DNA from 3 places in the Comamonas sp. 23 genome. Region 3 is predicted to be linked to each of the others. Evidence: riboswitches for the same ligand, from Rfam matches in the RefSeq annotation. Region 3 holds a riboswitch; each other region holds the start of a gene.

Region 1 (10,137 bases), 1.1 Mb from region 3:
ACCAAAATGACAGGCCCCGGTGCGGCCTGCAGGGCAGCGACAAAGGCATCGCACTGTACCTGCCAGGCTTGCGCAGGTGAAAGCGCTGGAGGCTCCATCGGCATCAACCAGTTGGTGAGCCACAGGGTCAGGCAGTCGACCACCAGCAGGTGTTCGGGCCGGCTGCTCGCCAGCAGCTGCTGGGCGACGTCGCGCGGCGTCTCCACGGTGGCCAGTTGCGGCACGCGGGCGCGGCGGTCACGCTGGTGGCGCGCAATGCGCTCGTGCATCTCGGCGTCATACGCGGTGCCGGTGGCGACCAGGCTGGCGCTGCGGCCGGCATCGGCCTGCAGCCAGGCGCGCGCCAGCAGCTCGGCCTGGCGTGATTTGCCCGATTTCTGCCCGCCCAGCAGCAAGAGCTTCAGCGGCGCTCCATCAACGTGGAAAAGAGAGTCATCCATGCCGCGCATCTTAGGCGTTCAGCGCCTCACGGTGCCAGGCCTGCGGATTGACCACCGGCATGTCCACCCCCAGCAAGGCAGCCACCGCCTGCGGGCACGAGGGAAACCAGGCATGGAAATAGCTGGCATGGATGCTGCCCTGCTGGTAGACGGCTTCGCCCTTGCCGCTCTCGGCCGCCTGGCCCGGGCGGCTGCTGCGTGCCACTTCCTGGGCCTCACTCTGCAGTTTGGAATAGTGAAAGGTATGGCCGCGCAGCATGCCCCAGGGCGTCAGCAGCTGCTGCATGCCCAGACCCGCCAGGCGCTGGTGCATGACGGCCTGCGCTGGCAGCAAGCCCCACAAGCTGTGCCAGCGGCTGTCCAGGTCGGTCAGGCCCTCGGCCAGTGCCACCATGCCGCCGCATTCGGCCCAGACGGGCTTGCGCTGTTCCAGGTGCGCCTGCAGATCCAGCTGCAAGCCGGCATTGGCCTTGAGCGCGGGCAGGTGCAGCTCCGGGTAGCCGCCAGGCAGCCACAGCGCATCGCAGGCGGGCAGGCGGTCGCCTGCGATCGGCGAGAAAAAGGCCAGCTCGGCGCCCATGGCCTGCAGGCATTCCAGATTCGCGGTGTAGATAAAGCTGAAAGCGGCATCGCGGGCGACGGCAATGCGGCGCCCGGCCAGCCAGGCGGGCACCGGGGCGGCAACAGCAGGCGCGGTAAAGGCCACGGTCCAGCGCTGCTGCCACTCCTGCCAAGTCAGCTGGCCCAGCGGCGTTTGCGCCAGCACATCGGCGGCGGCATCCAGGCGCTCGGCAGCGTCGTGCAGCTCATGGGCTGCCACCAGGCCCAGGTGGCGCTCGGGCAGCAGGTTGGCGCGTGGTTTCGCAGCATCGAGGCTCACCTGGTGCATCGCGCCCAGCCACAGTGCCGGGTCGCGCAGGCCGCTGCGCAGCATCTCACCATGGTGGGCAGTGGCCACGCGGTTGGCCAGCACACCGGCCAGCTGCAGGCCTGGGTCATAGTGCTGCAGGCCATGGGCAATGGCGCCAAAGGTAGCGGCCATGGCCGATGCATCGACCACCACCACAGCGGAGATGCCCAGCGACTTGGCCAGCTCGGCCGCGCTGTTGGCACCATCGAACAGGCCCATCACGCCTTCGATCAGCAGCACATCGTTGCTTTGCGCGGCCTGAAACAGGCGTGCGCGCACATCCACTTCACCGTTCATCCAGCGGTCCAGCGCATGCACGGGCTGGCCGCTGGCCAGGCGCAGCCACTGCGGATCGAGAAAATCCGGGCCGCATTTGAACACCTGGACCCGCCGGCCCTGGCGGGCATGCAGGCGCGCCAAGGCTGCCGTCACCGTGGTCTTGCCCTGGCCCGATGCGGGCGCCGCAATCAGCAGTGCCACGCAAGCGGCCGTTGGGCGGTCCTGAACCGTCGTCTCTGTCATGGCTGGCTTATCCCCTCTGCGCTCAGCGCGGCATCCACTTCACACCCACATACACGCTGCGACCTTCGGTGGCATAGGTGCGTGCGGTCTGGTAGCGCTTGTCGGCCAGGTTGTTGATACGGGCGATCAGGTTCACATCCTTGGCCACCTCGGTCTGCGCCGACAGGTTGAACAAGGTGTAGCCGCCCAGCACATTGGTGTTGGCGGCATTGTCAAAGCGCTTGGCGCTGGTCTGCAGGTCGGCCGCCCAGGTCCAACCGGCTGCACGCGTCTCGGCGCCCAGGGTGGCATAGCGCTTGGCGCGGCGCGCCAGCAGCTTGTCGTTTTCGGTATCGCGCGGGTTCTGGAAGTCGACCGAACCATGCAGGTTGAACGCGCCCAGCTTGGTCGTGGCCGCCAAGGTAATGCCTTCCAGGCGTGCCTTGCCCACATTGGCATAGCAGCCGAATTCGCTGTCGCAACTGCCGGGCGACGAGAAGTTGATCAGGTTGGTGACCCGGTTGCGGTAGGCCGTGGCCGAGAAGCTGTCGGCACCCTGCGCCCAGCGCAGGCCCAGCTCGGCATTGCGGCTTTTCTCGGGCTGCAGCGATGCGTCGCCGTATTCGCTAAAGCGCTGGTAGAGCGTGGGCGCGCGAAAGGCCGTGCCCACTGTCGCGGTGGCGCGCCAGTTGGTTGCAAAGGCATAGCCATAGGCAGCGCTGCCGGTGGTCTTGCCGCCGAACTCGCTGTCGTCATCCCGGCGCAGATTCAGCTGCACCGTGTGCGGGCCGGTGTTCAGGCCATAGCCCAGCGCCAGCGCATTCTGGTGGCGGTCGCGGTCAATGCCGCCATTCGTCAGCGCGTCGTCACGCCGCTCCAGTGCGGCCGTCAAGGTGTGGACGCCCAGGCGCCAGGTATTTTGGAACAGGTAGTTATGCAGGCGCGTGTCCGTCTGGTAGGGCGAGGGCCGGGTCTCGTAATAGTCGCGCGACTGGCTGAACTGCAGCTTGGTGCTGTAGTGCTCGGTCCACTGCGCCTGCCAGTTCAGGCCCAGCGCATACATCTTGTTGAGGCTGCGGTCGTCCTCGGTCAGGCTGCTGTCGTAGCCCGAGTTCACATCGCTGGCCAGCAAGGTGGCTTCGAGCCGGTGCTGGCCGTTGAGCTGGTAGCCCAGGCGGCCGCTGACCGCATTGCTGCGGTAGTCGTCCTTGTCCGGGTTGGCGGTGGCCACGGTGCGGGCATTGAAGCCATCGGTCTGCGAGCGGTTCAGACCCAGCGCGTAATCCCAGCCGTCGGCGCCGCCGGAGATACCGGCCTCGGCCGTGAACGTGCCCCGGTTGCCAACGCCCAGGCCGACATAGGGCTGGGGCGCGCCCTCACCTTTCTTGGTGAAGATCTGCACTACGCCGCCCATCGCGTCCGAGCCGTAGACGGCAGCGGCCGGGCCGCGCAGCACTTCGATGCGATCGATCAGCGCCAGCGGAATCGATTGCCAGGAGGCGCCGCCAGTCGATTGCGAGTCCATGCGCACGCCGTCGACATAGACAGCGGTAAAGCGCGAATCGGCGCCACGCATGAACACGCTGGTCGTCGTGCCCGGCCCGCCGTTGCGCGAAATCTGGATGCCCGGCACGCGCGCGAGCACATCGGCCACGCTGCCCGGGCCCTGGCGCTCGATGGTCTGCGCATCGATGATGGACATGTCGGCCACCAGATCGGACAGCGGCTGCTCGATGCGGTTGGCGGTCACCACCATCTCTTGCAGGTTTTTACCCTCTGTTTCCAGGGCGGCTGGGGCCTGCTGCGCCTGTGCTGGCAGCGCAAACAGGGGCAGCGCCGCTGCGATGGCCAAGGCCAAAAAACGGGGGGTATGGAGGGTGCGCGAGCGGGGCGCAAGCGCGGGACGCGCGCAGGGGCGTGTCGAAAAAGCAGAGGAAAACATGCACTGAGTTGGTGATGAACCACCCCGCGCCAGCCTCCCCGCCGGCAATGGGGAACACGGAAGCCGCGGCAAGGCCTCAGCCACGCGCCTCCACTATTGTTGGCCGGTATCCGGGCTGGCGATGACACAGCACACGCCTTCCCAAACACTTGTTCAAGGTATTCAGTGGCATAGTGGTGGCTGTGGATGGCGCAAAAGCCAACCATCGCTTACCGTTGCGGGGGCAGCGCAGGTTGCGTAAGGCTTGTAGGGCACAAGCGGCGCTCCTGCTTCCCGTTGAACTGCCCCCATGTGAACCACTGGGGCGAGCACCAACGGGTACAATTTTAGCGTTAAACCCATTGCGCACTTAAGAAGACTGTCTCTCTATGGCCACTACGCCTTCTATGGATCTGATGCTTGAGCGGGTGGAGGCACTGCTGAGCCGTCATGAGGCTTTGCAACGCGCCCACGCCCAATTGCAAGAGCAAGTCACCACCCTGACCCAGGAGCGCGACTCCCTCCAATCGCGCCTGACAGCGGCCCGCGCCCGCGTGGATGCACTGATCGAACGCCTGCCCAAGACCTTTGACCAGGACGAATGATGAAACAGCTGGAAGTACACATCATGCAGCAAAGCTATATGCTGGGCTGCCCCGAAGGCCAGGAAGCACGTCTGCTGGCTGCCGTCAAGCATGTCGATGAGGCCATGAGCGGCATCCGCGACGCGGGCAAGATCCGTGGCCGCGAGCGCATCGCTGTGCTGGCGGCCCTCAATGTCGCTTTTGACCTGCTTGATTTGCAAGCGCAAAACAGCCAGCTCAGCCAGACCGCAGACGCCCTGCAGGCGCAAGCTGCTGCGCAGTCTGCCGCGATGGTTGAGGTTCAGGCCCAGACCGCCCCTGGGGACCAGGCGAGCCTGGACTGGGATGCGCCCCGTGTGCAGTCGGTGATGCAACGGCTGGACGCGGCGCTGGCGCCGGCCCCCGCGCAACCGGCCGACACCCTGGGCACCAGCGCTTGAGGCACTGCCGCGAGCAGGCGCCAACACCAGATTGCCGCGCCATGCAATGCCTGGCTGCAAAATATCACGCCACCCATTGCTCAATCTGGCTAACCAGCTATCTTTTTTGACCAATCCAGGCACATTGAATTGCAGTTTTGGTGGGTGCGGCAGGCGCGAGCGATTACAATGAAAGCGTTCGCAGCCCTGCTGGACTTTATAGTTCCTTGAACCAATGCTCTACGAGCACGGGCTTGGTACATTACCTATTGAGCGTGATCGTCTCGCGTCAGATGAACCCAACGATAGGTTGCCCTCGCCCACCTGAACCCCCGGTTCAGGATGACGGTCCAGTGGATCCGCTGCGAACACCTGATTTTTCGGGCAGGCTCCGCCCAACCTGTCTTCTCCTCTCCGCGACAGCGGGGTTTCAGGCCACCTGTTTCAGGTGGCCTTTTTACTGCGCGCCATGACTGATCCTCTTGTTTTGCTGCCGCTGTCGTTTCTGGGCCTGATCGGCGGTTTTCTGGCGGGCCTGCTGGGCATTGGCGGCGGCATGGTGCTGGTGCCCTTCATCACTTACATCCTGGGCACCCAGGGCGTGGCGCCGGAGCTGGCGATCAAGATGGCGATTGCCACCTCGATGGCGACCATCGTCTTCACCTCGATGTCCAGCGTGCGCGCCCACCACCAGCATGGCGCGGTGCGCTGGGACCTTGTCAAACGCCTGGCCCCGGGCATTGTGCTGGGCGGCCTGCTGGCCAGCCTGGGTATTTTTGCGGTGCTCAAGGGCAGCTACCTGGGTTTGTTTTTTGGCCTGTTCATTGGCTACTCGGCACTGCGCATGTTCCGCAAGCCCAACAGCCAGGCCATGCGCGCCATGCCGGGCACGGCCGGCCAGCTGGCTGCGGGTGGCGTGATCGGCTGCCTCTCGGGCCTGGTGGGCGCGGGCGGCGCCTTCATCAGCGTGCCTTTCATGACCTGGTGCAGCGTGCCGATGCACAACGCGGTAGCCACGAGCTCGGCGCTGGGCTTTCCGATTGCGGTCACCAATGTCATCGGCTTCATGGTGGCCGGCCTGCACCTGCAGGGGCTGCCACCGCATTCGCTGGGTTATATCTGGCTGCCCGGCCTGGCCGCCATTGCCACCTGCAGCGTGCTGACCGCGCCGCTGGGCGCCCGCGCCGCGCACCGGCTGCCGGTGGGCCAGCTCAAGAAGATCTTTGGCGGCATCTTGCTGTGCCTGGCGCTCTACATGCTCTACAAGAGCCTGGCGGCCTGGCAGGGCTGAGGCCTGCCCACGCCCTGCCCTCAGATAATCCGCGAGAAGCGCGCCCGGTTGCGGTCGGCCTGCAGGTTCTTGTCAAACACCATGGCGACGCCACGCACAAAGTACCAGCCCAGCTCGGTCACATTGATCGATTCGTCGCTCAGCTGCACCAGGCCCTGCTCCTGCAGCTCACGCAGCTGGGCCAGCTCGGCGGCAAAGTACTGCGCAAAATCAATCAGCCAGGCCTGCTCCAGCGATTCAATGGCCAGGCACCCCTGGCACATCAGGCCCATGATCACCGTGCGGCGCAGCAGGTCGTCGCGCGTCAGTGCCAGCCCACGCACCACGGGAATCTGGCCCTGGTCGATCAGGTCGTAGTACTCCTCCAGGGTCTTGGCATTTTGGCTGTAGGTGGCGCCAATGCGTCCGATGGCTGACACGCCCAGCGCCATAAGATCGCAATCGGGCTGGGTGCTGTAGCCCTGAAAGTTGCGGTGCAGGCGGCCCTGGCGCTTGGCCACCGCCAAGGCATCGTCGGGCAAGGCGAAATGGTCCATGCCCACATACACATAACCGGCGGCTTCCAGCGCCGCCAGGGCCTGGGCCAGCATCGCCAGCTTGTCGGCGGGGCTGGGCAGGTCCTGGGCCTGGATGCGGCGCTGGGGCTTGAAGCGCTCGGGCAGGTGCGCATAGGCATACAGCGCAATGCGGTCGGGCCGCAGCGCGTTGACCTGCTCCATGGTGCGCACAAAGCTGGCCGGGCTTTGTTGGGGCAGACCATAGATCAAATCGATATTGATGGATTCAAAGCCGATAGCGCGCGCCTGCTCGACCAAGGCAAACACCTGGTCAGCGGGCTGCTCGCGGTGCACCGCCTTTTGCACCAGCGGGTCAAAGTCCTGCACGCCAAAGCTCAGCCGGTTGAAGCCGAGCCGGTACAGGTGCTGCAGGCGCTCGCCGCTCACAGTGCGCGGGTCGACCTCGATCGCGTACTCGCCACCGGGCTGCAGATGAAAACGCTCTTTGACCATATCCATCAGGCGGCTGAGGCCGGCATCGGTCAGGAAGGTGGGCGAGCCCCCACCCAGGTGCAGTTGGCTGATGGTCGGGCGGGCGCTGACATGGGCCAGTTGCAGGTCCAGCTCGCGCTCGAGGTAATCCAGGTATTCGTCGGCCCGCTCGGCGTGCTTGGTGATGATCTTGTTGCAGGCGCAGTAGTAGCACAGCGAGGCGCAGAACGGCACATGCACATACAAGGACAGCGGCGACAGCCGGCCCGCCAGACCGGTGCCGCGTTGCGCCAGCGCCAGCTTGTACTCATTCGCAGCAAAGGCTTCAACAAATCGGTCTGCGGTAGGATACGAGGTGTAACGGGGGCCGGGAACATCAAAACGGCACAGCAGTTCGGGGGTCAGGGAAATCATGGTTCTTCTTCCTAGCGGACGCCCCAATGTGCCCCAAGGCCTGCCACGCGTCCTTGATGTACATCAAGAAGCCTCTGGGCGCCAGCACGCACAATAGGCCCATCCAAGGAACGTCGTTCCTATCTGAATAGTTGTTCACGGGTATTGATACATGACATCCAACTCCATCAAAGTAGCGTGCTCCAGCTGCAATTTGCGCGAGCTGTGCATGCCCGTGGGACTGTCGGCCGAACAGATGGAGCGCATCGACGAGATCGTCGCCACCCGGCGCAAGATCAAGCGCGGCAGCGCGCTGTTCCGCAACGGTGAGACCTTCACCTCCTTGTATGCGATACGCACCGGTTTCTTCAAGACCAGCATCGCCACCGAAGACGGGCGCGACCAGGTCACCGGCTTCCAGATGGCGGGTGAGATCATCGGCCTGGACGGCATCGTCAACGACCGCCATTCCTGCGACGCGATTGCGCTCGAAGATGCCGAGGTCTGCGTGATGCCCTACTCCTCGCTCGAAGACCTGTCGCGCGAGGTGACCGCCTTGCAGCACCATGTGCACAAGGTCATGAGCCGAGAGATCGTGCGCGAGCATGGCGTCATGCTGCTGCTGGGCAGCATGCGCGCCGAAGAGCGCCTGGCCGCCTTCTTGCTGAACCTGGTGCAGCGCTTGCATGCCCGGGGCTTTTCGCAGCATGAGCTGATCCTGCGCATGACGCGCGAGGAAATCGGCAGCTACCTGGGCCTCAAGCTCGAGACCGTCAGCCGCACCTTCTCCAAGTTTGCCGAGGAGAACATCATCGAGGTCAAGCAGCGCCATGTGCGCATTCTGGACACCGACAAGCTCCAGGGCCTGATCAACACCCAGGCCTGCTCGGCTTAAGACCCTGTTCCAAGTCGCTCCGCCAGCGGATACAAACGCGGTCTGATCCGACATCCGCTCAAGCCGCAAGCGGCGATGCTCTGAGTTGCATCCACGGCAAGGCTGCCACCCACAGCCCTGCCCCATGTCTGACCTGAAAGGAGCCTGCCATGTACCAACATATCCTGCTTGCCACCGATGGCTCTGAGCTGTCCGAGAAGGCCGTGCGCCACGCACTGGCGCTTGCCAAGCTGAGCCATGCCACGGTGACTGCCGTCAACATCTCGCCCAACTACCCGCGCAGCTACTTCGAAGGCAGCACCATGCAAAACCCCGATGACATTGCGCGCATCGAGGATGGCTGGGAACGCGCAGCGCAAGGCATTGTCGATAAGGTGGTGGCCGAAGGCGCCGCGACCGGCGTGCCCATCAAGACCCTGGTGATCAAGTCCGACATGATTGCCGAGGCGCTGCTGGAGACGGCGAAGAAGGAAAACTGCGACCTGATCGTCATGGCATCGCACGGCTACCGGGGCTTGAAGCGCCTGCTGCTGGGCAGCGAAACACAGCATGTACTGACCCATGCCACGATACCGGTGCTGGTACTGCGCTGATCGCCGTATAACCGCATCATCCCCATAGCAAACCCTCGCCTGCGGCAGCTTCTGAGCGGCCACAGCGCGAGGGTTTTGTCATGGCGGCGCATGCCGCCTCCATAGGCGCATCAGCCCTTGAACAGGTCCTGGTACTGGTCGCGCAGCAGGTTCTTTTGCACCTTGCCCATGGTGTTGCGTGGCAGCTCGCCCACGACAAAGCAGCGCTTGGGAATCTTGAAATTGGCCAGCTGCTTTTTCAAGGTCGCAATGATGCCGTCGGCATCGAGCGGTTGGCCCGCCTTGGCAATGACCACCGCCACACCCACTTCGCCAAAATCGGGGTGCGGCACGCCGACCAGCGCGCTTTCCGCGACGCCCGGCAGTTCGTTGATGAAGCCCTCGATCTCGGCCGGGTAGACGTTGTAGCCGCCGGAGATGATCAGGTCCTTGCTGCGGCCGACGATGGTCACATAGCCGCGCGCATCGATCTTGCCTACGTCGCCGGTCTTGAACCAGCCGTCGGCAGTGAACTCCTGCGCGGTCTTCTCGGGCATGCGCCAGTAGCCGCTGAACACATTGGGGCCTTGCACCTGGATATGGCCGATCTCGTCGGCGCCCAGCGCCTGGCCGTCATCGCCCTGCACCCGCACGCCCACACCCGGCAGCGCAAAGCCCACCGTGCCGCCCCGGCGCTCGTCCTGGCCGCCATGGCGGGCATCGGCCTGGTAGGGGTTGGAGACCAGCATGATGGTCTCGCTCATGCCATAGCGCTCCAGGATGGTGTGGCCGGTGCGGGTCTGCCAGTCGCGGAAGGTCTCGATCAGCAACGGCGCCGAGCCGGAGATGAACAGACGCATGTGCTGGGCCGCTGCCTTGGTCAGGCCCGGCTCGGCCAGCAGGCGCACATACAAGGTCGGCACGCCCATGAAGACCGTCGCCCGCGCCATCGCGGCAATCACCGCCTTGGGCTCGAACTTGGCAAACCAGATCATCTTGCTGCCATTGAGCAAGGCCGCATGGATCGCGACAAACAGGCCATGCACATGGAAGATCGGCAGCGCATGGATCAGCACATCGCCCTTTTTCCAGCCCCAGTAGTCCTTGAGCATGACGGCATTGCTCAGCAGGTTGCCGTGGCTGAGCATCGCACCCTTGCTGCGCCCAGTGGTGCCACTGGTGTAGAGGATGGCGGCCATGTCGTCGGCAGATTTCTGCGCAG
Region 2 (10,137 bases), 2.2 Mb from region 3:
CGCAAAATTGGTGCTGACCGTGGTGCTGCTACTGCTGGCGCCCCTGGTGGTGCCGGGACTCAACTGGTTGGCGCTGGTGTTGGGTCTGGTTGTAGTGATGAAGACGTACTGGTTGGCGCTTTGGCTGCTGACCAGATCTGCAAAAATTTTGTAATTGAGAAGAAGAGTTGTCCGATGGCCGCAGAAGCGAATGCACCCACTGCAAGTGAATACATCGTTCACCACTTGCAGCATCTTCAGAATATCAAGCAAAAGTCGATCATCGATTTCTCGGTGGTCAACCTTGATTCGATCTCAGTGAGCGTGATCCTGGGCGTGCTGGGCATCTTTGTGATGTGGCTGGCCGCGCGCACGGCCACCTCCGGCGTGCCTGGTCGTTTCCAGGCAGCAGTCGAGATGCTGGTCGAGATGGTGGATAACCAGGCCAAGGCCAATATCCACAACGCCCAATCGCGCAAGTTCATCGCTCCTCTGGCGCTCACCGTCTTCGTCTGGATTTTCCTGATGAACGCGATGGACATGCTGCCGGTCGACCTGCTGCCCCTGCTGTGGCAAGGCGCTACCGGTGACCACCACGCCTATCTGCGTGTCGTGCCTACCGCCGATCTGTCGACCACCCTGGGTCTGTCGACGGCCGTGCTGATCCTGTGCCTGTACTACAGCGTCAAGATCAAGGGTCTGGGCGGCTGGGCGCACGAACTGGTGTCCGCACCTTTTGGTACCAGCAAGAATCCTGTCTTTGCCGTGATTCTCGGCATCGTCAACCTGCTGATGCAGATTATTGAATACGTTGCCAAGACGGTGTCGCACGGTATGCGACTGTTCGGCAACATGTACGCTGGTGAGTTGGTGTTCATGCTGATTGCCCTGATGGGTGGCGCAGCCGCTATGTCGCTCTCTGGTGTGTTGCTCCCCGTGGGGCACATCATTGCAGGCACGATCTGGGCGATCTTCCACATTCTGGTGATTACTCTGCAGGCCTTCATTTTCATGATGCTGACGCTGATTTACCTCGGCCAGGCACATGAAGCTCACTAACTGTTCCCTTTCCTTTTTCTCTTAACCTTTCTTTTTTTTCTCAGGAGTCATCATGGAAAACGTTCTCGGTCTCGTCGCTCTGGCTTGTGGTCTGATTGTTGGTCTGGGCGCTATTGGCGCTTCGATCGGTATTGCTCTGATGGGCGGCAAGTTCCTGGAATCGTCGGCACGTCAGCCTGAGCTGATCAACGAACTGCAAACCAAGATGTTCATCTTGGCTGGTCTGATCGACGCTGCATTCCTGATCGGTGTTGCTATCGCTCTGCTGTTCGCTTTCGCCAACCCATTCCAACTGGCCTAAGCTCCGATCAACGCCGTAGATAGAAAGGTGTTGCCGTGAGTATTAACGCGACCCTGTTCGTTCAGGCCATTGTCTTCTTGATTCTGGTGCTCTTCACGATGAAATTCGTGTGGCCACCTATTGCCAAGGCGTTGGATGAGCGAGCAAAGAAAATCGCCGATGGTCTTGCTGCTGCCGATAAGGCAAAGTCCGAGTTGACAGCTGTGAACAAGCGCGTTGAGGAAGAACTTTCCGCAACCCGCAATGAGACAGCGTCGCGTATCGCGGACGCAGACCGTCGTGCCCAAGCAATCGTAGAAGAGGCCAAGGCCCGTGCTACCGAAGAAGGCAACAAGATCATTGCCGCCGCTCGTGCAGATGCCGAGCAGCAAGTGATCCAGGCGCGCGAATCGCTGCGCGAGCAAGTTGCTGCTTTGGCTGTCAAGGGTGCTGAGCAGATTCTCCGCAAGGAAGTCAATCCTGCGGTACACAGTGATTTGCTCAATCGCCTGAAGACTGAGCTGTAAGGAAGCAACGAAATGGCAGAACTCGCCACCATTGCCCGTCCTTACGCTGAAGCCTTGTTCAAGGCCTGCACTGAAAAGAGTGTTGGCCTGAACGATGCCCTGTCTTGGACGGACGAACTGGCGGCGATTGCCGCCGATCCGGAAATGCGCCTGCTGGCCGACAATCCCAACGTCACCAACGAACAGGTGATCGATGTGATGGCCGGTGTGACGCTGGCACGCGGTTGGGCCTTGTCAGACCTGGCGCGCAACTTCCTGCGCACGGTGGTGGAAAACCGCCGTCTGGATGCGCTGCCTGAAGTGGCCTCGCAATTTCGCGCGCTGGTGAACCGTAACAACGGTTCGTCCGATGCGCTGGTGTACAGCGCCTTCCCCATGGATGACTCCGCATTGAATGCGCTGGGCACCGTGCTGGAAAAACGCTTTGGCCGCCCACTGAATCTGAGCACCACCGTGGACGAGTCGCTGATTGGCGGCGTTCGCGTTGTGGTGGGTGACGAGGTGCTTGACACCTCGGTCAAGGCCCGTCTGGAACAAATGAAAGCAACCCTCACTGCTTAAAGCAGTTCGAGGATTCGGCTAAACCATGAAAAGGAGTGAGTAATGCAACTCAATCCCGCAGAAATTTCTGAACTGATCAAGAGCCGCATTGAGGGTCTGTCAGGCAATTCCGATATCCGTAACCAAGGTACGGTGGTGTCGGTGACCGACGGTATCGTGCGCGTGCACGGCCTGTCCGATGTGATGGCCGGCGAAATGCTGGAATTCCCAGCCACCGCCGATGGTCAACCTTCCTTCGGTCTGGCTCTGAACCTGGAGCGTGACTCGGTTGGCGCCGTGATTCTGGGTGAGTACACCCATATCTCGGAAGGCGACATCGTCAAGTGCACCGGCCGTATTCTGGAAGTGCCCGTGGGCCCGGAACTGGTCGGTCGCGTGGTGAACGCGCTGGGCCAGCCTATCGACGGCAAGGGTCCTATCAACGCCAAGATGACCGACGTGATCGAAAAGGTTGCGCCTGGTGTTATCGCCCGTCAATCCGTGGACCAGCCCCTGCAATCGGGTATCAAGTCCATCGACGCGATGGTGCCCGTGGGCCGTGGCCAGCGCGAGCTGATCATTGGTGACCGCCAGACCGGTAAGACCGCTGTCGCGATCGACGCCATCATCAACCAAAAGGGCCAAGGCGTTACCTGCGTGTACGTGGCCATTGGTCAGAAGGCTTCGTCGGTCAAGAACGTGGTGCGTGCGCTGGAGCAAGCTGGCGCGATGGAATACACCATCGTCGTGGCCGCTACCGCTTCTGAATCCGCTGCCATGCAGTACGTGTCGGCCTACTCGGGTTGCACGATGGGTGAGTACTTCCGCGACCGTGGCCAAGACGCCCTGATCGTGTATGACGACCTGTCCAAGCAAGCCGTGGCTTACCGCCAAGTGTCGCTGCTGCTGCGCCGTCCACCAGGCCGCGAAGCGTTCCCTGGCGACGTGTTCTATCTCCACAGCCGCCTGCTCGAGCGCGCAGCCCGCGTGAACGCGGACTACGTGGAAGCCTTCACCAAGGGTGAAGTCAAGGGTAAGACGGGTTCGCTGACGGCTCTGCCCATCATCGAAACCCAAGCCGGTGACGTGTCGGCCTTCGTGCCTACCAACGTGATCTCGATCACCGACGGCCAGATCTTCCTGGAAACCAGCCTGTTCAACGCCGGTATCCGTCCCGCTATCAACGCCGGTATCTCGGTGTCCCGCGTGGGTGGTTCCGCTCAGACCAAGCTGATCAAGGGCCTGTCCGGCGGTATCCGTACCGACCTGGCGCAGTACCGTGAACTGGCTGCTTTCGCGCAGTTCGCTTCTGACCTGGACGATGCAACCCGCAAGCAACTCGACCGCGGTGCCCGCGTGACCGAGCTGCTCAAGCAAGCCCAGTACAGCCCTCTGCCCGTCGCTCTGATGGCCGCTTCGCTGTTTGCCGTGAACAAGGGTTTCATGGACGACATCGAAGTCAAGAAGGTCCTGCCTTTTGAATCGGGTCTGCACCAGTTCCTCAAGACCAGCTACGGCGCCTTGGTGGACCGTCTGAACGAGAAGAAGGCTTTCGACAAGGAAGGCAAGGACGAAGCTGAACTGACTGCAGCGATCACTGCATTCAAGAAGTCCTTCGCTTAATCCGGTCGAGGAGTCATCATGGCAGCAGGCAAGGAAATACGCGGCAAGATCAAATCGGTGGAAAACACCAAGAAGATCACCAAGGCCATGGAAATGGTTGCCGCATCCAAAATGCGCAAGGCGCAGGAGCGGATGCAGGCAGCCCGTCCATACAGCGAGAAGATTCGCGCAATTGCAGCTCACCTGAGCCAGGCAAACCCCGAATATGTCCACCCCTTCATGGTGTCGAATGACGTCAAGAAGGTGGGTGTGATCGTGGTGACGACTGACAAGGGCCTGTGCGGCGGCATGAACACCAATGTGCTGCGTGCCGTGACGAACAAGCTCAAGGAACTGCAATCTGCGGGTGTCAGCACGGAAGCCGTGGCCATTGGCAGCAAGGGTCTGGGCTTTCTGACGCGCGTGGGTGTCAAGGTGGTGGCCAACGCTACCGCCTTGGGCGATACGCCGCATCTGGATGCGCTGATCGGCCCGGCCAAGGTTTTGCTCGACCAGTACGCTGAGGGCAAGCTGAGCGCGGTCTATTTGTGCTACACCAAGTTCATCAATACGATGAAGCAGGACTCGGTTGTGGAGCAGTTGCTGCCCCTGTCGCAAGAAGCGATCCAGGGCTCGGCACCGGCTGCATCCCACGGCTGGGACTACATCTACGAGCCCGATGCGCAAAGTGTGATCGACGAGCTGCTCGTGCGTTATGCGGAATCGCTGATCTATTCGGCCGTTGCAGACAACATGGCTTCCGAGCAGTCTGCGCGCATGGTGGCCATGAAGGCCGCTACCGACAACGCCGGCAACGTCATCAACGAGTTGAAGCTGATCTACAACAAGACGCGTCAGGCTGCGATTACGACCGAGTTGTCGGAAATCGTCGCAGGCGCCGCGGCTGTGTAATACAGCTCGACTGAAATCAATATTGGAGCAACAAATGGCTCAAGTACAAGGCAAGATTGTTCAATGTATCGGTGCGGTGGTGGACGTTGAGTTCCCCCACGGCAGCGTGCCTAACGTGTATGACGCACTGAAGCTCGAAGGCACTGCCCTGACGCTGGAAGTGCAGCAGCAGCTGGGCGACGGCGTGGTGCGTACCATTGCGCTGGGCTCGTCGGACGGTATCAAGCGTGGCCTGATGGTCACCAACACCGGCAAGGCGATCACCGTGCCCGTGGGCAAGGCAACCCTTGGCCGCATCATGGACGTGCTGGGTAACCCCATCGACGAACGCGGTCCTGTGGACCAGACCTTGACCGCTTCCATCCACCGCAAGGCGCCCGCTTATGACGAGCTGGCCCCTGCACAGGAACTGCTGGAAACCGGCATCAAGGTGATTGACCTGGTGTGCCCGTTCGCCAAGGGCGGTAAGGTCGGTCTGTTCGGTGGTGCCGGTGTGGGCAAGACCGTGAACATGATGGAGCTCATCAACAACATCGCCAAGGCGCACAGCGGTCTGTCCGTGTTCGCCGGCGTGGGTGAGCGTACCCGTGAAGGTAACGACTTCTACCACGAAATGTCGGACGCCGGTGTGGTGAACCAGGAGTCGCTCAACGACTCGAAGGTTGCCATGGTGTACGGCCAGATGAACGAGCCACCAGGAAACCGTCTGCGCGTGGCGCTGACCGGCCTGACCATGGCTGAAGCGTTCCGTGACGAAGGCAAGGACGTGCTGTTCTTCGTGGACAACATCTACCGCTACACGCTGGCCGGTACCGAAGTGTCCGCACTGCTGGGCCGTATGCCTTCGGCCGTGGGCTACCAGCCTACGCTGGCCGAAGAAATGGGCCGTCTGCAAGAGCGTATCACCTCGACCAAGGTGGGTTCGATCACCTCGATCCAGGCCGTGTACGTGCCAGCGGACGATTACACCGATCCATCGCCAGCAACGACCTTCGCCCACTTGGACTCCACCGTGGCGCTGTCGCGTGACATTGCTTCGCTGGGTATCTACCCTGCGGTGGACCCCCTGGCGTCGACCAGCCGCCAGCTGGACCCCCAAGTGGTCGGTGAAGAGCACTACTCGGTCGCCCGCCAAGTGCAGGGTACCCTGCAGCGCTACACCGAACTGCGCGACATCATTGCGATTCTGGGTATGGACGAACTGGCTCCCGAAGACAAGCTCGTCGTGGCCCGCGCTCGCAAGATCCAGCGTTTCCTGTCGCAGCCTTTCCACGTTGCTGAAGTGTTCACGGGCGCTCCAGGCAAGTACGTGCCGCTGTCGGAAACCATCCGCGGCTTCAAGATGATCGTCAACGGCGAGTGCGACCACCTGCCCGAGCAAGCCTTCTACATGGTTGGCACGATCGACGAAGCCATCGAGAAGGCGAAGAAGATCTAAGCTTTGCAGAACGGGCTGCCGCACGCAGCCCTGCTCGCAAACTAGTTTCTTTTTCACTCTGAGGATCAAAGATGAACACCTTCCACGTTGATGTGGTCAGTGCTGAAGAATCCATCTTCTCCGGCGAAGCCCGCTTTGTGGCTTTGCCTGGTGAAATGGGCGAACTCGGTATCTACGCCCGCCACACGCCGTTGATCACCCGCATCAAGCCGGGTTCGGTGCGCATTGAGAAGGCCGACGGCGGCGAAGAGTTCATCTTCGTGGCTGGTGGCATTCTCGAAGTGCAACCCGACTGCGTGACCGTGCTGTCCGACACCGCTGTGCGCGGCAAGGACCTGGACGAGCAAAAAGCGGTTGAAGCCAAGCAAAAGGCTGAAGAAGCCCTCAAGAACGCCAAGGGCGAGCTTGACCTGGCCAAGGCCCAATCCGAGCTGTCCGTCATGGCCGCCCAGATTGCCGCCCTGCAAAAATACCGCAAGAAGCGCTGATCCGCTGTTTGCGCAACTGCCACAGGAAAACCACCGCATGCGGTGGTTTTTTTACGCCCGTACCGGATGCGTCGGAGCAGGCCCCGTCTGCAGCACCTGCTGCATATGGATGGTTTGCCACAGCGGGTCGGCATCCTGGTGCAGGGTGATAAAACCCTGGCGCTGCCAGAAGGTTTGCGCGCCTGGCAAAAAAGGATGCGTGTGCAGGTAGAGCCGCTGCACACCCTGCTGCAGCGCCCGCTGACGCAGCTGCGCGAACAGCACGCCAGCCAGGCCTTGCCGGCGCCAGGCCGGGTCCACATACAGGCGCACCACCTCGGCGGTGCCTGCACTGGGCACGGTCAGATGGGCAAAGCGCCCGTCATAGGCGCGGTAGGCAATGCTGCCGATGACGCGGTCGCCCTGCCAGGCCGCCAGCATGCAGCCGCCGGGCGATGCGTAGACCGAGGCAAAGTCGCGCAGGTCGGCCTGCGGCGTGTTGGTATCGACCCGATCGCCAAACATGGTTTGGCGCGCCGCCTGCAAAAAGGCCGCCACCGGCGCGAGATGTTCAACGCGGCGGATGCCGTATGCGCTGGGTGTAGTGGGTGGGTGGTTCATGGCCATCAAACGGCCTGCAGCTTAGCATGCAGGCCCTGTAAATCGGCTACAGTACAGCCACTTTGGTTTCGCAAGAACATGCGCACGGCAGGGTGCCGGGGCATGAGGGAATCCAGGGAGCGCGAGCCGGCAGCCAGCGCCCCAAACGGAACTGCCCCCGCAACTGTAGGCCACGAGCAGGCCATCCATGCGCCACTGAACTGCGGTTCGGGAAGGCGATGGTCTGCGCAGACCGGCCAGTCAGGAGACCTGCCAAGGTCATGCATTCACAACCCACTGGCAAGCCCCTGGTTTGCACAGAGAAACAGGCATGCCACCGGTTTGCGCGCTGCAAGGCGAACATCGCAAACACCGGTGATGCAAACCCATTCATGGCGGATGTGCGTGTGTTTTGATCATGACCGGCGGGGTGTCCGGGCGGTGAGCAGCGTCTCGTCTGCGCAAGCCTGTCCTGGCTCCACCGGGCAGCGCCCCGCACCGGATCGGCTCGCACGGCCCGCATGCCCAGCCTCTACCTGGAGAGACGATTCCGATGCCTGTTCGCCGTTTTGCGCTGCCTGCCCTGTTGGCTACCTGTGTATTCACCTCGCTGTCCGCCTGGGCTGCCCCTTATCCGATGCAGCTGCACAACTGCGGCTACGCGGTGTCCCTCAAGCAGGCGCCCGCCTCGGTCGTCACCATCGGCCAGGCCGGCACCGAGATGCTGTATGCGCTGGGTCTGGGCGACAAGCTGGTGGGCACCTCGCTGTGGTTCAACGCCGTGCTGCCCCAGTTCAAGGCGATCAATGACAAGGTGCCACGCCTTGCGGACAACGACCCGAGCTTCGAGTCGGTGATCGGCAAGCGCCCGGCACTGGTGGTGTCGCAGTTCGAGTGGATGGTCGGCAAGGACGGCGTCGTGGGCACGCGCGAGCAGTTCCATGACCTGGGCATTGCCACCTATGCGATGCCCTCCGACTGTGAAGGCAAGAACAACCTCAAGGGCGCCGATGGCACCCGCACCGCGGCCTACGATGTGCAGGCGCTCTACAAGAGCATCACGCAACTGGCGCAGCTCTTTGATGTGCAGCCCCAGGGCGAGCGCCTGGTCAAGGACCTGCGCGAGCGCCAGGCCAAAGCGGTCGCCAAGGTCCAGGCGGCGCAGCAGCCGAACCTCTCGGCTGCGCTGTGGTTCTCCAGCGCCGATCTGGCCATCGACCCGTATATGGCTGGTAAGAATGGCGTTGCCGGCTACATGCTGCAGACCTTGGGCCTGCGCAATATCGTCGACTCGTCCGAAGAATGGCCCACCGTGGGCTGGGAGACGATTGCCAAGGCCAACCCCTCGGTCCTGGTGATCGCCCGCATGGACCGCCGCCGCTTCCCTGCGGACGACTACCAAAAGAAGCTGGAGTTTCTGAAGATGGACCCGGTCACCCAGCACATGGATGCGGTCAAGAACAACCGCATCGTCATTGTTGATGCCGATGCGCTGCAAGGCTCGATCCGCCTGGTCGATGGCATGGAGCAGATCAGCGATGCGGTACGCAAGCTCGGCCCAGCGGCCGCGCGTTGATCAGCCGCTGATGCAAGGCTCTGCATAATGGTGGCAACGGCATCAGCGCGCCCATCGGCGCTGCGCAGGCCGCTGCATGGGGCCGCCTGGTGCCTGGGCGCGGCACTGGCGATGCTGCTGAGCGTGGCGCTGGGCATCGCCATTGGCGAGACGGCGCTGTCGCCCAGCCTGGTGCTGCAGGTGCTGGCCAACAAGCTGGCCGGTGCCCACTACGCCATCGATCCCATCAGCCAGGGCATTGTCTGGAACTACCGCCTGCCCCGCGCGCTGGTGGCGGCCAGCTGCGGCGCGGGCCTGGCGGTCTCGGGCGTCATTTTGCAATCGCTGCTGCGCAATGCGCTGGCCGAACCCTATTTGCTCGGCATCTCTGCCGGGGCCTCCACCGGCGCAGTGCTGGTGACCGTCGTGGGCATCGGCGCGGGCGCCATCTCGATGACCGTGGGCGCCTTTTTTGGCGCGCTCTGCGCATTTGCACTGGTCGCCCTGCTGGCCCACGCCGCCGGCAGCGGCGGGCTGCGCAACAGCGGCCAGATTGTGCTGGCCGGCATTGCGGGCTCGCAGCTGTTCAATGCGCTGACCTCGCTCATCATCACCAAGTCGGGCAGTGCCGAGCAGGCCCGGGGCATCATGTTCTGGCTGCTGGGCAGCCTGAGCGGCGTGCGCTGGCCCGATACCGTTCTGACCGCCTGCATCGCGATCCCCGGCCTGGTGCTGTGCCTGCTGCATACGCGCGCGCTCGATGCCTTCACCTTTGGCAGCGAATCGGCGGCCGCGCTGGGCGTGCCGGTGCGCCGTGTGCAACTGGTGCTGCTGCTGGCCGCGGCTCTGATGACGGCCGTCATGGTCTCCATCGTTGGCGCGATCGGCTTTGTTGGCCTGGTGATTCCACATGCCGCGCGCATGCTGGTCGGCGTCAGCCACGGCCGCCTGGTGCCTGCCAGCGCGATGATGGGCGCGGTGTTTCTGATCGCCGCCGATGTGCTCTCGCGCACCCTGATCCGGGGCCAGGTGCTGCCCATTGGCGTCATCACCGCCCTGGTCGGGGCGCCGGTGTTTGCCGTCATCCTGCTCAAAAGCCAGCGGAGGCGCGGATGACGGCGGCACCTCTGGTCACGGCGGATCAACCCGTGTTGCAGGCCTGTGCGCTGGGCCTGCGC
Region 3 (10,137 bases):
GCCGAAACCGATTACGCCCAGGCCACGCCGCTGCCCCCGGCCTGATCGCGTGCCCATGGCCAGCGGCATAGCCGCTGGTCCTTTCCCATTTTTCTCCCCCTGCAGGACACCAAGGACTCCCGATGCGCACCCACAATCCCATGGCAGATGGCTTTGCCGCCCCAAGTGCAAGCCTTTCGGACTGGTCATCCCCCCAAGCGGCGGTGGCGCCGCGCGCGGTGCAGTCCAAGGAGCTCAACCGCGTAGTACTGGCCTCGGTGGTGGGCAGCTTTGTCGAATGGTTCGAGTTCTCAGTCTACGGCTACCTGGCAGCGGTGCTGGGCAAGGTGTTCTTTGCCACCAGCTCGCCCACCATGCAGATCACCGCATCCTGGGCGGCCTTTGCGATTGCGTTTTTTGCCCGGCCCATTGGCGGCATCTTCTTTGGCTCGCTGGGCGACAAGTACGGCAGAAAGCGGGTGCTGACCATCACCATCATCATGATGGCGATCTCCACCTTTTTGATTGGCGTGCTGCCCGGCTATGCGAGCATCGGCATTGCCGCGCCGCTGCTCCTGATCGTGCTGCGCCTGATGCAGGGGCTGTCGGCCGGTGGCGAGGCCAGTGGCGCGGCCATCTTTGTGGCCGAGTACTGCCGCGACCGCAACCGCACCTTGCTCACCAGCTGGGTTGAGGTGGGCTGCATGGCGGGCTTTTTCTTCGGTGCCTCGGTCTCGGCCATTCTGACGATGTTCTTCAGCGCCGAGCAGATCCTGGACTGGGCCTGGCGCATTCCGTTTCTGATTGCGCTGCCGCTGGGCGCCATTGGCCTCTATATCCGCAAGTACCTGGAAGAGACCCCCACCTTCATGGCCATGAAGCAGCAGCATGACGCACTGGCCCAGGCGAGCTGGAAGGTGCTGTTCGCCACGCACAAGAAAGAGCTGTTCCAGTCCGCTGGCATCATCATCGTGACCAATGTCACCTTGTTCACCGTCGTCACCTATATCCCGACCTACTTTGTCAGCGCGCTGCATGTCGATGTGGCCACCGGCCTCAAGCTCTCGCTGGGCCCGCAGCTCTTTTTGGTGGTGATGATCCCGATCATGGGCCTGCTGGCCGACAAGCTCAGTCGCAAGACGATGATGATCGCTGCGAGCCTGGCGATTGCGGTACTGGCCGTGCCTTGCTTTCACCTGCTGCTCGAAGGCAGCACCGCCGCCAAGATCTTGTCCTTGATGGTGCTCAACTTCTGTCTGGCCATGCTGCTGGGCAGCATCTACTCGATCATCCCTTCGATGTTCCACACCAGCGTGCGCTTCAAGGGCATGGCGCTGAGCTACAACGTGGCTGTGGCGATGTTTGCCGGCACCGCGCCGATGATCAACTCCTGGTTGATTGCCCGCACCGGCAACCCGGTCGTGCCTGCCTACTACCTCATTGGCGCGGCAATCATTGGCCTCATCGCCCTGGTCAGCAGCCGGGACCGCACCGGTTTGCCGATGCATGGTGATCCGGTCCAGTAAGGCCATGCGCTGCTGAGCGCTGCGCCAGCCCGAACGCATCCTTTCTGGATGCGTTTTTTTATGCATCAGCGGGGCAGGGCGCAGCAGGCAAGAGCGGTGGCATGCCGGCCCGCTGGGCGCCGGGCTGCGACCTATAATCATCGCCAGCCCGGGCTCTGCCTCTCCTGGCCTGGCGCTCCTCCATGAAATACAAGCTCCCGCCCCTGCAGCCACTGCGCGTGTTCGAGTCCGTCTACCGCCATGGCTCGATCCGCAAGGCGGCCGACGAGCTGTGCCTGACGCCACAGGCCGCCAGCCAGCAACTCAAGCAATTGGAAAGTGCGCTGGATGTGCAACTTTTCGAGCGCGGCGCGCGGGGCCTGGCGGCCAGCGCCGAGGCGCAGACCTTGTACCACTATGTGGAGCAGGGGCTCGATGCACTGAGCCAGGGGCTGGAAGCCGTGCGCTCCCACTACAAGGCTGCGCAGTTCCATATCCAGGTCAGCCCATACTTTGCAACCCAGTACCTGATCCGCTCGCTGCCCTCGTTCACCAAGGATTACCCGGAGCTCGATCTGCGCATCTCCATCGGTGTGGAGCTGCCTTCGTTCGATAGCGGCGATCTGGATGCAGCCATTGTCTGGGGCTACGGCGGTGTGGACCACCTCGATGAAACGCCGCTGCTCGAAGACCTCAAGGTGATCGTGGCTGCGCCGCAGCTGCTGGCCGAGCACCCGGTGGAGACAGCGCAGGATTTGCCGCACCACCGGCTGATATCGCCGCTGACGCACAACAGTCTGTGGCAGGACATTTATGCGATGCTGGGCCTGGAGCCCGGCGGCAAGCATGTCAGCCCCATGCTGCTGCACACGCACGATGCGATGCTGCAAGCCGTTCTCAGCGGGCAGGGCGTGGGCCTGCTGTCCTATGTCGATGCGCTCAGCTATATCCACAGCGGCAAGCTGCTCGCACCCTTTGGGGCCGAGCTGCTGCGCCAACTGCCGATGGACAGAACGCCCAAGTTCCACCTCTACACCCGCCGGGGCGGGGGAGAGCGCCCAATCCAGGCCAGCTTTCGGCAGTGGCTGCTGGGCCAGCTGCGCAGCACTGACTTCATCGGCTATGCGACGCGGCTGCCGCAGGGCTGATACAGCCACTGGGGCATGCGCTGTATCGCCCAGCTGACACAGGCCATGGCCAAAAGGCACTGCCCGGGCTTGCGGCTGGTACACTGGCTGCGCTTTGAAAAAAGCCTATCTACAGGTGCTCGCATGCGAGTGAAACGGGAACAAGGTCGGGAGTGCGCTCCCCCAAGCCTTGGCTGCCCCCGCAACGGTAGACAGGAAACGTAGCCGATGCGGCCCGCTCCCACGCGGGCCCAGTCACTGGGGTTGAGAGAGTGTCCACGCCTGCCAGGCAATAAGACACCCGCACCCTGGGAAGACCGGCTACCGGGTCAGCGCCTGCGCTGCACCGCCTGTAAGCCCGGAGACCGGCCTGTTCCTAGTCGCAGTGCGCGCTGTGCCTCTGGCCAGCACGTGCTCTCTCAACTGTCTGCGGGGTGTGGACGGCGGTTCTTCGCGCGACCCCGTCTTGGGGGGTGACCGCGTGCAGTGCAGCCCCCGCATCAGGCAGTTAGCGCCTTTTGTTCAAATGACTGCAGTTCCTTTTCCGAAAAACCGGCTCCTGGCCGCCCAGCGGCTCTCTTCCTCCTTGCGCCTGGTAGGCAGCTCCTGTGTTCTGTGTTTGCCCGCCTTGGGCATCGCAGTAGCCCATGCCCAAGAAGCCTCACTGCCTGAAGTGGTGGTGAGCGACCAGCGCAGCGAGCCCAATGCGCTCCAGCTGCCGTCGACCTCGGCGAGCAAGCTGGCCGTGCCGCTGCAGGACCTGCCCGCCAGTGTCAGCTCGGTCTCGGCCGTGCAGGTACAAGAGCGTGCCGACTACGAGGTGGTCGATGCCGTGGGCCGCAGCGTGGGCCTGAGTGCCAATGGCACGCCTGGCAATGGCGGGCTGTCGTTCTCCAGCCGGGGCTTTACCGGTGTGAACTCGGTCGGCGTGGCCGAAGACGGGCTGAGCCTGGGGGTTGCAGCCGGCACCGTGGCCTATCCCAATTCCAGCTGGGGCTATGAGCGCTTTGATGTGCTGCGCGGCCCCGCATCGCTGATGTACGGCAGCGGCACCATGGGCGCCACGGTGAACGCGGTGCGCAAGGAACCCAGCCGCAGTACATCGACCGAAGTGCTGCTGGGCGCTGGCTCCCACGGCACCGCCCGCGCGGGCCTGGGCAGCACCGGCGCGCTGAGCGACAGCCTGAGCTACCGCCTGGATGTTTACGGCGATCGCACCGATGGCGAGCGCCAACTGGGAAACAGCGACAGCAAGAAGATCATGAGCGCCATCCGCTGGCAGGCGAGCAGCGATCTGCGCCTGGACCTGACGGCCGATGTCAGCGACCAAAGGCCCGAGCGCTACTTTGGCACCCCGGTGGTCGATGGCAAGCCGGTGGCGGCGCTGGGCGACCGCAATTTCAACTTTCTCGACAGCGACATCCACTACAAGGACCAGCGCTACAAATTGAGGGCCGAGTGGAATGTGAGCGAGGCGCTGGTGCTGCGCAACGAGACCTACCATATGAAGGCCGACCGCCACTGGAAGAACATCGAAGGCTATGACTACGATGCCAGCACGCGCACGGTTCACCGCTACGACTACCTGGAGATCGGCCACGACCTGGAGCAAAGCGGCAACCGCTTAGGCGCCGTTTTCAAGCCCGGCCAGCATGAGATAGCGATGGGCTGGGATGTGTCGCAGGCCAAGTTCACTGCGCTCAACAGCTCGCCCTATACCGGTGAATCCGATGTGCCGCTGACCGGTAGCACCAGTGGCTACTGGGACAGCCCAGACCCTTACAAGCCGCGCATGACCTCGCGCATCCGCCAAAACGCCTTCTACCTGGAAGACGCCTGGAAGCTGGGCGAGCAGTGGCTGCTGATGGCCGGCCTGCGCCGCGACCTCTATGATTTTGACCGCATGGATTTGCTGAGCCAAGCCCGCTTTGACAAGACCTTGGGCGGCACCTCTTGGCGCCTGGGCCTCACGCACAAGCTGGACCAGAACACCAGCCTCTATGCCCAGGTCAGTACCGGCCATGACCCGGTCAACAGCCTGCTGTCGCTGACCCAGTCGCAAACCGGCTTTACATTGAGCAAAGGCCGCCAGGTGGAAGTGGGCATCAAGCAGCAGCTGCCCAATGGCCAGGGCGAATGGACCCTGGCGGTCTTTGATATCCGCAAGAAGGACATCATCACCCGCGATCCGGACCGGCCAGCGCTGTTGATCCAGGGCGGCAAGCAGTCGTCCAAGGGGATCGAGCTGGCAGGCAGCTGGCGGGCGACCAAGGCCTGGCGCTTCGAGGGCAACCTGGGCTATGCGGATGCCCAGTTCGACGAGCTGCTCGAAGGCGCCACAGCCATTGACCGCGCTGGCAACCAGCCGGCCAATGTACCGCGCTACACGGCCAATGCCTGGGCCCATTACCAGACGGGCGATTGGCGCGCATCGCTGGGCCTGCGCCATGTTGCCAGCCGCTACACCAGCAATGCCAATACCGCGCAGCTCCCCGCCTACACGGTGGCCGATGCGGTGCTGGGCTGGAACCTGAACCGCACAACCACCTTGAACCTGGTGGGCCGCAATCTGGCCAACAAACGCTATGCTGCATCGTCCTACGGCTCGCAATGGCTGATGGGCAATGGCCGCAGCTTTGAGCTAATGGCCCATCTGCGTTTCTGAGCAAGGTAGAGCATGACCACAAGCGCTTCCCGGCAAACCCTGCGTGCCCTGGCGGCAGCTGCTGCCCTGGTGCTGACCGGCTGCGACCGGCCAGGGGGCCAGCAGCCGCCCAGCCGCCCCAGCCAGGCGGCGGCCATCCCCATGGCCGAAGCGGCAGCAGTGCCCGCAGGCCTGCGGGCTGCGCCGTTGGAGATCGATGTCTGCGGCCAGCCCCAGCGCTATGACCGGGTGCCGCAGCGTGCCATCACGCACGATGTGAACATCACCGAGATGTTCCTGTTTCTGGGCCTGGGGCCCAGGCTGGTCGGCTACTCGGGCATACCGTCGCGCAAGGAAATCAGCCCCGAGCTGATGACCCAGCTCGCCCAGGTGCCCAAGCTGTCATCGCAGGACATGAACCTGGAAAACATGCTCGAGGCCCGCGCCGACTTTGTGTTTGGCGGCTGGAGCTATGGCTTTCGCCCCGGCGGGGTGACGCCCGAGCTGCTGGCCCAGCATGGCGTGGCCAGCTATGTGCTGTCCGAGTCCTGCATCCATGTGCAAAAGCGCGAGCGTGTGGCGCTGGGCGACACCTTGGCAGACCTGCGCAATGTGGCGCGTATCTTTGCTATCGAAGCCCAAGCGCAAGGGCAGATTGACAAATTGCAGGCCTCGATCGACCAGCTGGCCGCGCAGATGCAGGGCAATACGCACAGGCCGCGCATCTTTGTGTTTGACAGCGGCGAGAAGATACCCACGACCGTGGGCGGTTTTGGCATGCCCCAGGCCATGCTCGATGCCGCAGGCGGCAGCAATATCTTTGCCGACATCGCCAGCAACTGGCCCAAGGGCAACTGGGAGGATGTGATCACCCGCGATCCGGAATGGATCATCATCATCGACTATGGCCGGCCCAGCGCCCAGGGCAAGATCGATTTTCTGCGCGCCAAGCCTGAGCTGGCTGGGGTGTCTGCGATCCGCGAGCAGCGCTTTTTTGTCATCAGCTATGCCGAAGCCACCCCAGGCCCGCGCAATGTGCATGTGGCCCAGCGCCTGGCTGCCGCCCTGCACCCGGATCGCCGTATCACCGTGGACTCCGTTCCCTGGCTGCCTGCAGCGGAGCCCAAGCCGTGAGCCATGCGCCGGGCTGCGACGGCCTGCATGAACGCCAGCGGCGCGCGCCCTGGTCCTTGGCGCTGTGCCTGCTGCTGCTCTTGGCCCTGCTGCTGGCCAGCGGCCTGGCCGCCATCACCTGGGGCTCGGCATCGCTGCACGCGTCAACGGTGTGGTCGGTCATCTGGCAGCAGCTGCTGGGCGGCGGGTGGCAGCCCGATGCTGGGCAGGGCGGCATCAGCCAGCAGCACTACCAGATTGTCTGGATGGTGCGCATGCCCCGGGTGCTGCTCGCGGCGCTCGTCGGCACCGGCCTGGCCGTCGTGGGCGTGGTGATGCAGGCGATGGTGCGCAACCCGCTGGCCGACCCCTACATGCTGGGCGTGTCCTCGGGGGCATCGGTGGGGGCAGTCTCGGTGCTGGCCTATGGCAGCCTGGCGGCGGCTGGCCTTTATGCGATCACCGCAGGCGCCTTTATCGGTGCACTGCTGGCTACCGCCCTGGTCTATGCGCTGGCCCAGCAGCAGGGGCGCCTGCACGCGACCCGGCTGATCCTGAGCGGCGTGGCCATCGGCTACATGCTGATGGGGGTCACGAGCCTCATCACGTTGACGGCCGGACAGCGCGAGCTGGCCAATGCCTTGCTGACCTGGACCTTGGGCAGCCTGGCCGCAACGCAGTGGAGCGCCCTGGGCCTGCCCGCAGCCGTGCTGGGCCTGGGCCTGCTGTGGCTGCTGCTCTGCGCCCGCCAGCTCAATGCCTTGCTGATCGGCGATGAGGGCGCGGCCACCTTGGGGCTGAACACTGCCAGCCTGCGCCTGCAATTGTTTGTGGTGGTGTCGCTGCTGACGGGCACCATGGTGGCGGTGAGTGGCGCCATCGGCTTTGTCGGTCTGGTCATCCCCCATATCACGCGCATGCTGGTGGGCAGCGACCACCGCCGCGTGCTACCGGTCAGCGCCTTGATGGGGGCGAGCTTTCTGGTGCTGGTCGATCTGGCCGCGCGCACCTGGTTTTCGCCCAGCGAGCTACCCGTGGGCGTCATCACCTCGCTCATTGGCGGGCCCTTCTTTATCTGGATGCTGTGGCGCCGCACCAGTGCGATGCCGGGAGACAGCGCATGATGCTGACGGCCAGCAACCTGTCCTGGACCGCCGGCCACGGCGCCCAGGCCACGCAAATCGTGCGCCAAGCCAGCCTGCAAGTGGCAAAGGGCGAATGTGTCGGTCTGGTCGGCCCCAATGGCTGCGGTAAATCGACGTTGATGCGCATGCTCTACCGCGTGCTGCAGCCCCAGGCCGGTGGCCGCATACAGCTGCAGGGCCGCGATATCTGGCAGATGAGCGCCCGCCAGTTTGCACAGCAGGCGGCCGTGCTGGGCCAGGAGTCTGGCCTGGGCTTTGACTGCACGGTGCAGGAGCTGGTGATGATGGGCCGCTACCCGCACCAGTCGCGCTGGGCGAGGGACAGTGCCCGGGACAAGGCCATCGTCAGCGACTGCCTGGCCCAGGTGCGGGCCAGCAATTTGGCAGGCCATCCGCTGTCCTCGCTCTCGGGCGGCGAGCGCCAACGTGTGCTGCTGGCCCGCGCACTGGCCCAGCAGCCCCAGCTTTTGTTTCTGGACGAGCCCACCAACCACCTGGATATCCAGTTCCAGCTGGAGCTGCTCAGCCTGGTGCGTGCCTCGGGCTGCACGGTGCTGATCGTGGTGCATGACCTGAACCTGGCCGCGCAGTTCTGCGACCGCCTCTATGTGATGCAGGACGGCGCGATCGAGGCCGAAGGCTGGCCAGAGCAGGTGCTGACGCCGCAGACCATTGCACGGGTGTTCCAGGTCGAGTCCCTGGTGGACCGCCATCCGCGCCTGGACAAGGCCCGTGTTAGCTACTGGATGGACAAACCCCATGGCTAAACCACCCGATGCCTTGTTGCTGCTGGGCCGGGGCGGCCTGGGGTCCGCCGCCAAGAACGAATTGCAGGCCTTGCTGCAGGCCTGCCAGCAGGGAGCTCCGGGCCTGCCTATGCAGCTGGCCTTTGTGGACCGCAACCAGCCGGCCTTGCCCGAGGCGCTGGACAGCCTTTGCGCTGCACTTGCGCCGGCCGATCTGGCGCGGCAGACCATCGTCATCCAGCCGGTCATGGTGCCCGATGAGCCCGCCCTGCGGCGCTGGCTGCAAAAGGTCGCCATGCGCTGGCTCGCCAGCCAGGCCAAAGATGCCCGGCCCCAGCTGGTATTTGCGCAGCCGCTGCTGCAGTCGGATGGCTTGGTGCCCGCCTTGCTGAACAACCTGGCGCTCGCAACATCCCAGCCCGATGTGGTGGCCGAGGAGGGCGACGAGGGCTGGCAAACCGACCCCGTGGCGTGGAGCACGGTGCCCGCGCACCAGCGCCATGTGCTGTGGTGCATGGGGCCGCGCTGCGTAGCCAAAGGGGCTGCAGCGTTATGGCCCCGGCTCAGCCAGGCGGTGCAGGCCAGTGCGCCCCTCAAGCAGCAGCTGCAGCTGCTGCAGACCAGTTGCCAGTACCCCTGCAACCAGGGGCCGCTGATGATCGTCTATCCCGATGGCGTCTGGTACGGCAACCTCGATGAAGACAGCCTGGTGCCGGTGCTCAAAAGCCACATCGAAGGCAGCGAGGCCTGTGCGGCGCACCGGGTGCATTCGCCCCGCGTGCCTCCGCCCTGCAGCGATCCAGATCCATGAGCGCAGTGCGCTATTTGCACTGCAGCAGCGGATCGGCCGCAAAAATCTCCACCACCCAGTCGACAAAGGCACGGACCTTGGCGCTCAGGTGCGAGTTGGGCGGGTAGACCACATAGACTGGCAGCAGAGGCTGGGTCCACTCCGGCAGGATCTGCACCAGCTGACCGCTTTTCAGGTATTCGCGCGCCTGGTAGCTGGTGATCTGTCCTACGCCCTGGCCGCTGAGCAGGCTGGTGGTATAGGCATTGGCTTCGTTCACGGCCAAGGTCGAGGGGTTGGTCATCTCGATGACCTCGCCGTTGTGCTGAAACTCCAGCGGATAGCGGCGCTGGGTCACTGGCGAGAAATAAATCACACTGTTGTGGCCGTTTTCCAGATCGCGCGGATGCTGGGGCGTACCGTGCTGCTGCAGATAGCCGGGCGAGGCCACCGTCGAAAACTCCACATTGCCCACGCGGCGCGCCACCAGCGACTGGTCACGCAACTCGCCGCCCCGGATCACGCAGTCCACATTGTCGGCAATCAGGTCCACCGTACGGTCCGTCACACCCAGGTCGATCTGGATATCGGGGTAGCGCGCCTGGAAGGATGCCAGCTGCGGAATGATCAAAAGCCGGGCGATCGAGGTGCCCACGTCCACACGCAGGCGCCCGCGCGGCGTGGCCCGCACCTGGCTCATGCTGGCTTCGAGCTCATCAAAATCGCTCAGCAGCCGCACGGCGCGGTCGTAGTAGGCAGCGCCGTCGGTGGTGACGGTCACGCGGCGCGTGGTGCGGTTGAGCAGTTTGACCCGCAGCCGGTCTTCCAGCGCCTGCACATGCTTGGTCACACTGGCCTTGGGCAGCTGCAGCGACGAGGCCGCAAGCGTGAAGGTGCCCGACTCCACGACCCGCGCGAACACCCGCATTGCCTGTATCTGATCCATCTGCCTCTCCTTGCACTGTGCTTGCACTGTCGCGCACGCGCGCGCCAAAGTAGGTGGATTCTCACACGCCAAAGATCATGCCATTGTTCCTGATTTGGAAATAGTGCGGCCATAATTTGCGGATTGATCGGTTGCAGCAACG

Evidence for each region. Region 3 has a riboswitch for cobalamin ahead of ACPEE1_RS12440 (TonB-dependent receptor). Riboswitches for the same ligand answer to the same signal wherever they lie in the genome.
Region 1: another riboswitch for cobalamin. It lies ahead of ACPEE1_RS07680 (TonB-dependent receptor domain-containing protein); the one in region 3 lies ahead of ACPEE1_RS12440 (TonB-dependent receptor).
Region 2: another riboswitch for cobalamin. It lies ahead of ACPEE1_RS02710 (ABC transporter substrate-binding protein); the one in region 3 lies ahead of ACPEE1_RS12440 (TonB-dependent receptor).

What each region holds. Positions count from the first base shown of each region.
Region 1 covers NZ_CP187127.1:1,705,941-1,716,077, reverse strand. Annotated here, with positions in the region: gene ACPEE1_RS07690 (bifunctional adenosylcobinamide kinase/adenosylcobinamide-phosphate guanylyltransferase) at 1-440, opposite strand, end outside; gene ACPEE1_RS07685 (cobyrinate a,c-diamide synthase) at 451-1,872, opposite strand; gene ACPEE1_RS07680 (TonB-dependent receptor domain-containing protein) at 1,895-3,793, opposite strand; cobalamin riboswitch at 3,878-4,122, opposite strand; gene ACPEE1_RS07675 (hypothetical protein) at 4,162-4,377, shown strand; gene ACPEE1_RS07670 (cell division protein ZapA) at 4,377-4,796, shown strand; gene ACPEE1_RS07665 (sulfite exporter TauE/SafE family protein) at 5,245-6,066, shown strand; gene hemN (oxygen-independent coproporphyrinogen III oxidase) at 6,087-7,469, opposite strand; gene fnr (fumarate/nitrate reduction transcriptional regulator Fnr) at 7,621-8,343, shown strand; gene ACPEE1_RS07650 (universal stress protein) at 8,493-8,936, shown strand; gene ACPEE1_RS07645 (malonate--CoA ligase) at 9,047-10,137, opposite strand, start outside.
Region 2 covers NZ_CP187127.1:614,384-624,520, forward strand. Annotated here, with positions in the region: gene ACPEE1_RS02660 (ATP synthase subunit I) at 1-154, shown strand, start outside; gene atpB (F0F1 ATP synthase subunit A) at 175-1,038, shown strand; gene atpE (F0F1 ATP synthase subunit C) at 1,091-1,339, shown strand; gene ACPEE1_RS02675 (F0F1 ATP synthase subunit B) at 1,375-1,845, shown strand; gene ACPEE1_RS02680 (F0F1 ATP synthase subunit delta) at 1,858-2,406, shown strand; gene atpA (F0F1 ATP synthase subunit alpha) at 2,449-4,008, shown strand; gene atpG (F0F1 ATP synthase subunit gamma) at 4,027-4,899, shown strand; gene atpD (F0F1 ATP synthase subunit beta) at 4,934-6,337, shown strand; gene ACPEE1_RS02700 (F0F1 ATP synthase subunit epsilon) at 6,409-6,825, shown strand; gene ACPEE1_RS02705 (GNAT family N-acetyltransferase) at 6,877-7,425, opposite strand; cobalamin riboswitch at 7,472-7,696, shown strand; gene ACPEE1_RS02710 (ABC transporter substrate-binding protein) at 7,958-8,980, shown strand; gene ACPEE1_RS02715 (FecCD family ABC transporter permease) at 9,011-10,075, shown strand; gene ACPEE1_RS02720 (ABC transporter ATP-binding protein) at 10,072-10,137, shown strand, end outside.
Region 3 covers NZ_CP187127.1:2,767,685-2,777,821, forward strand. Annotated here, with positions in the region: gene ACPEE1_RS12425 (hydantoinase B/oxoprolinase family protein) at 1-45, shown strand, start outside; gene ACPEE1_RS12430 (MFS transporter) at 123-1,505, shown strand; gene ACPEE1_RS12435 (LysR substrate-binding domain-containing protein) at 1,688-2,632, shown strand; cobalamin riboswitch at 2,729-2,999, shown strand; gene ACPEE1_RS12440 (TonB-dependent receptor) at 3,240-5,276, shown strand; gene ACPEE1_RS12445 (ABC transporter substrate-binding protein) at 5,289-6,389, shown strand; gene ACPEE1_RS12450 (FecCD family ABC transporter permease) at 6,386-7,492, shown strand; gene ACPEE1_RS12455 (ABC transporter ATP-binding protein) at 7,489-8,280, shown strand; gene ACPEE1_RS12460 ((2Fe-2S) ferredoxin domain-containing protein) at 8,273-9,070, shown strand; gene ACPEE1_RS12465 (LysR family transcriptional regulator) at 9,081-9,995, opposite strand.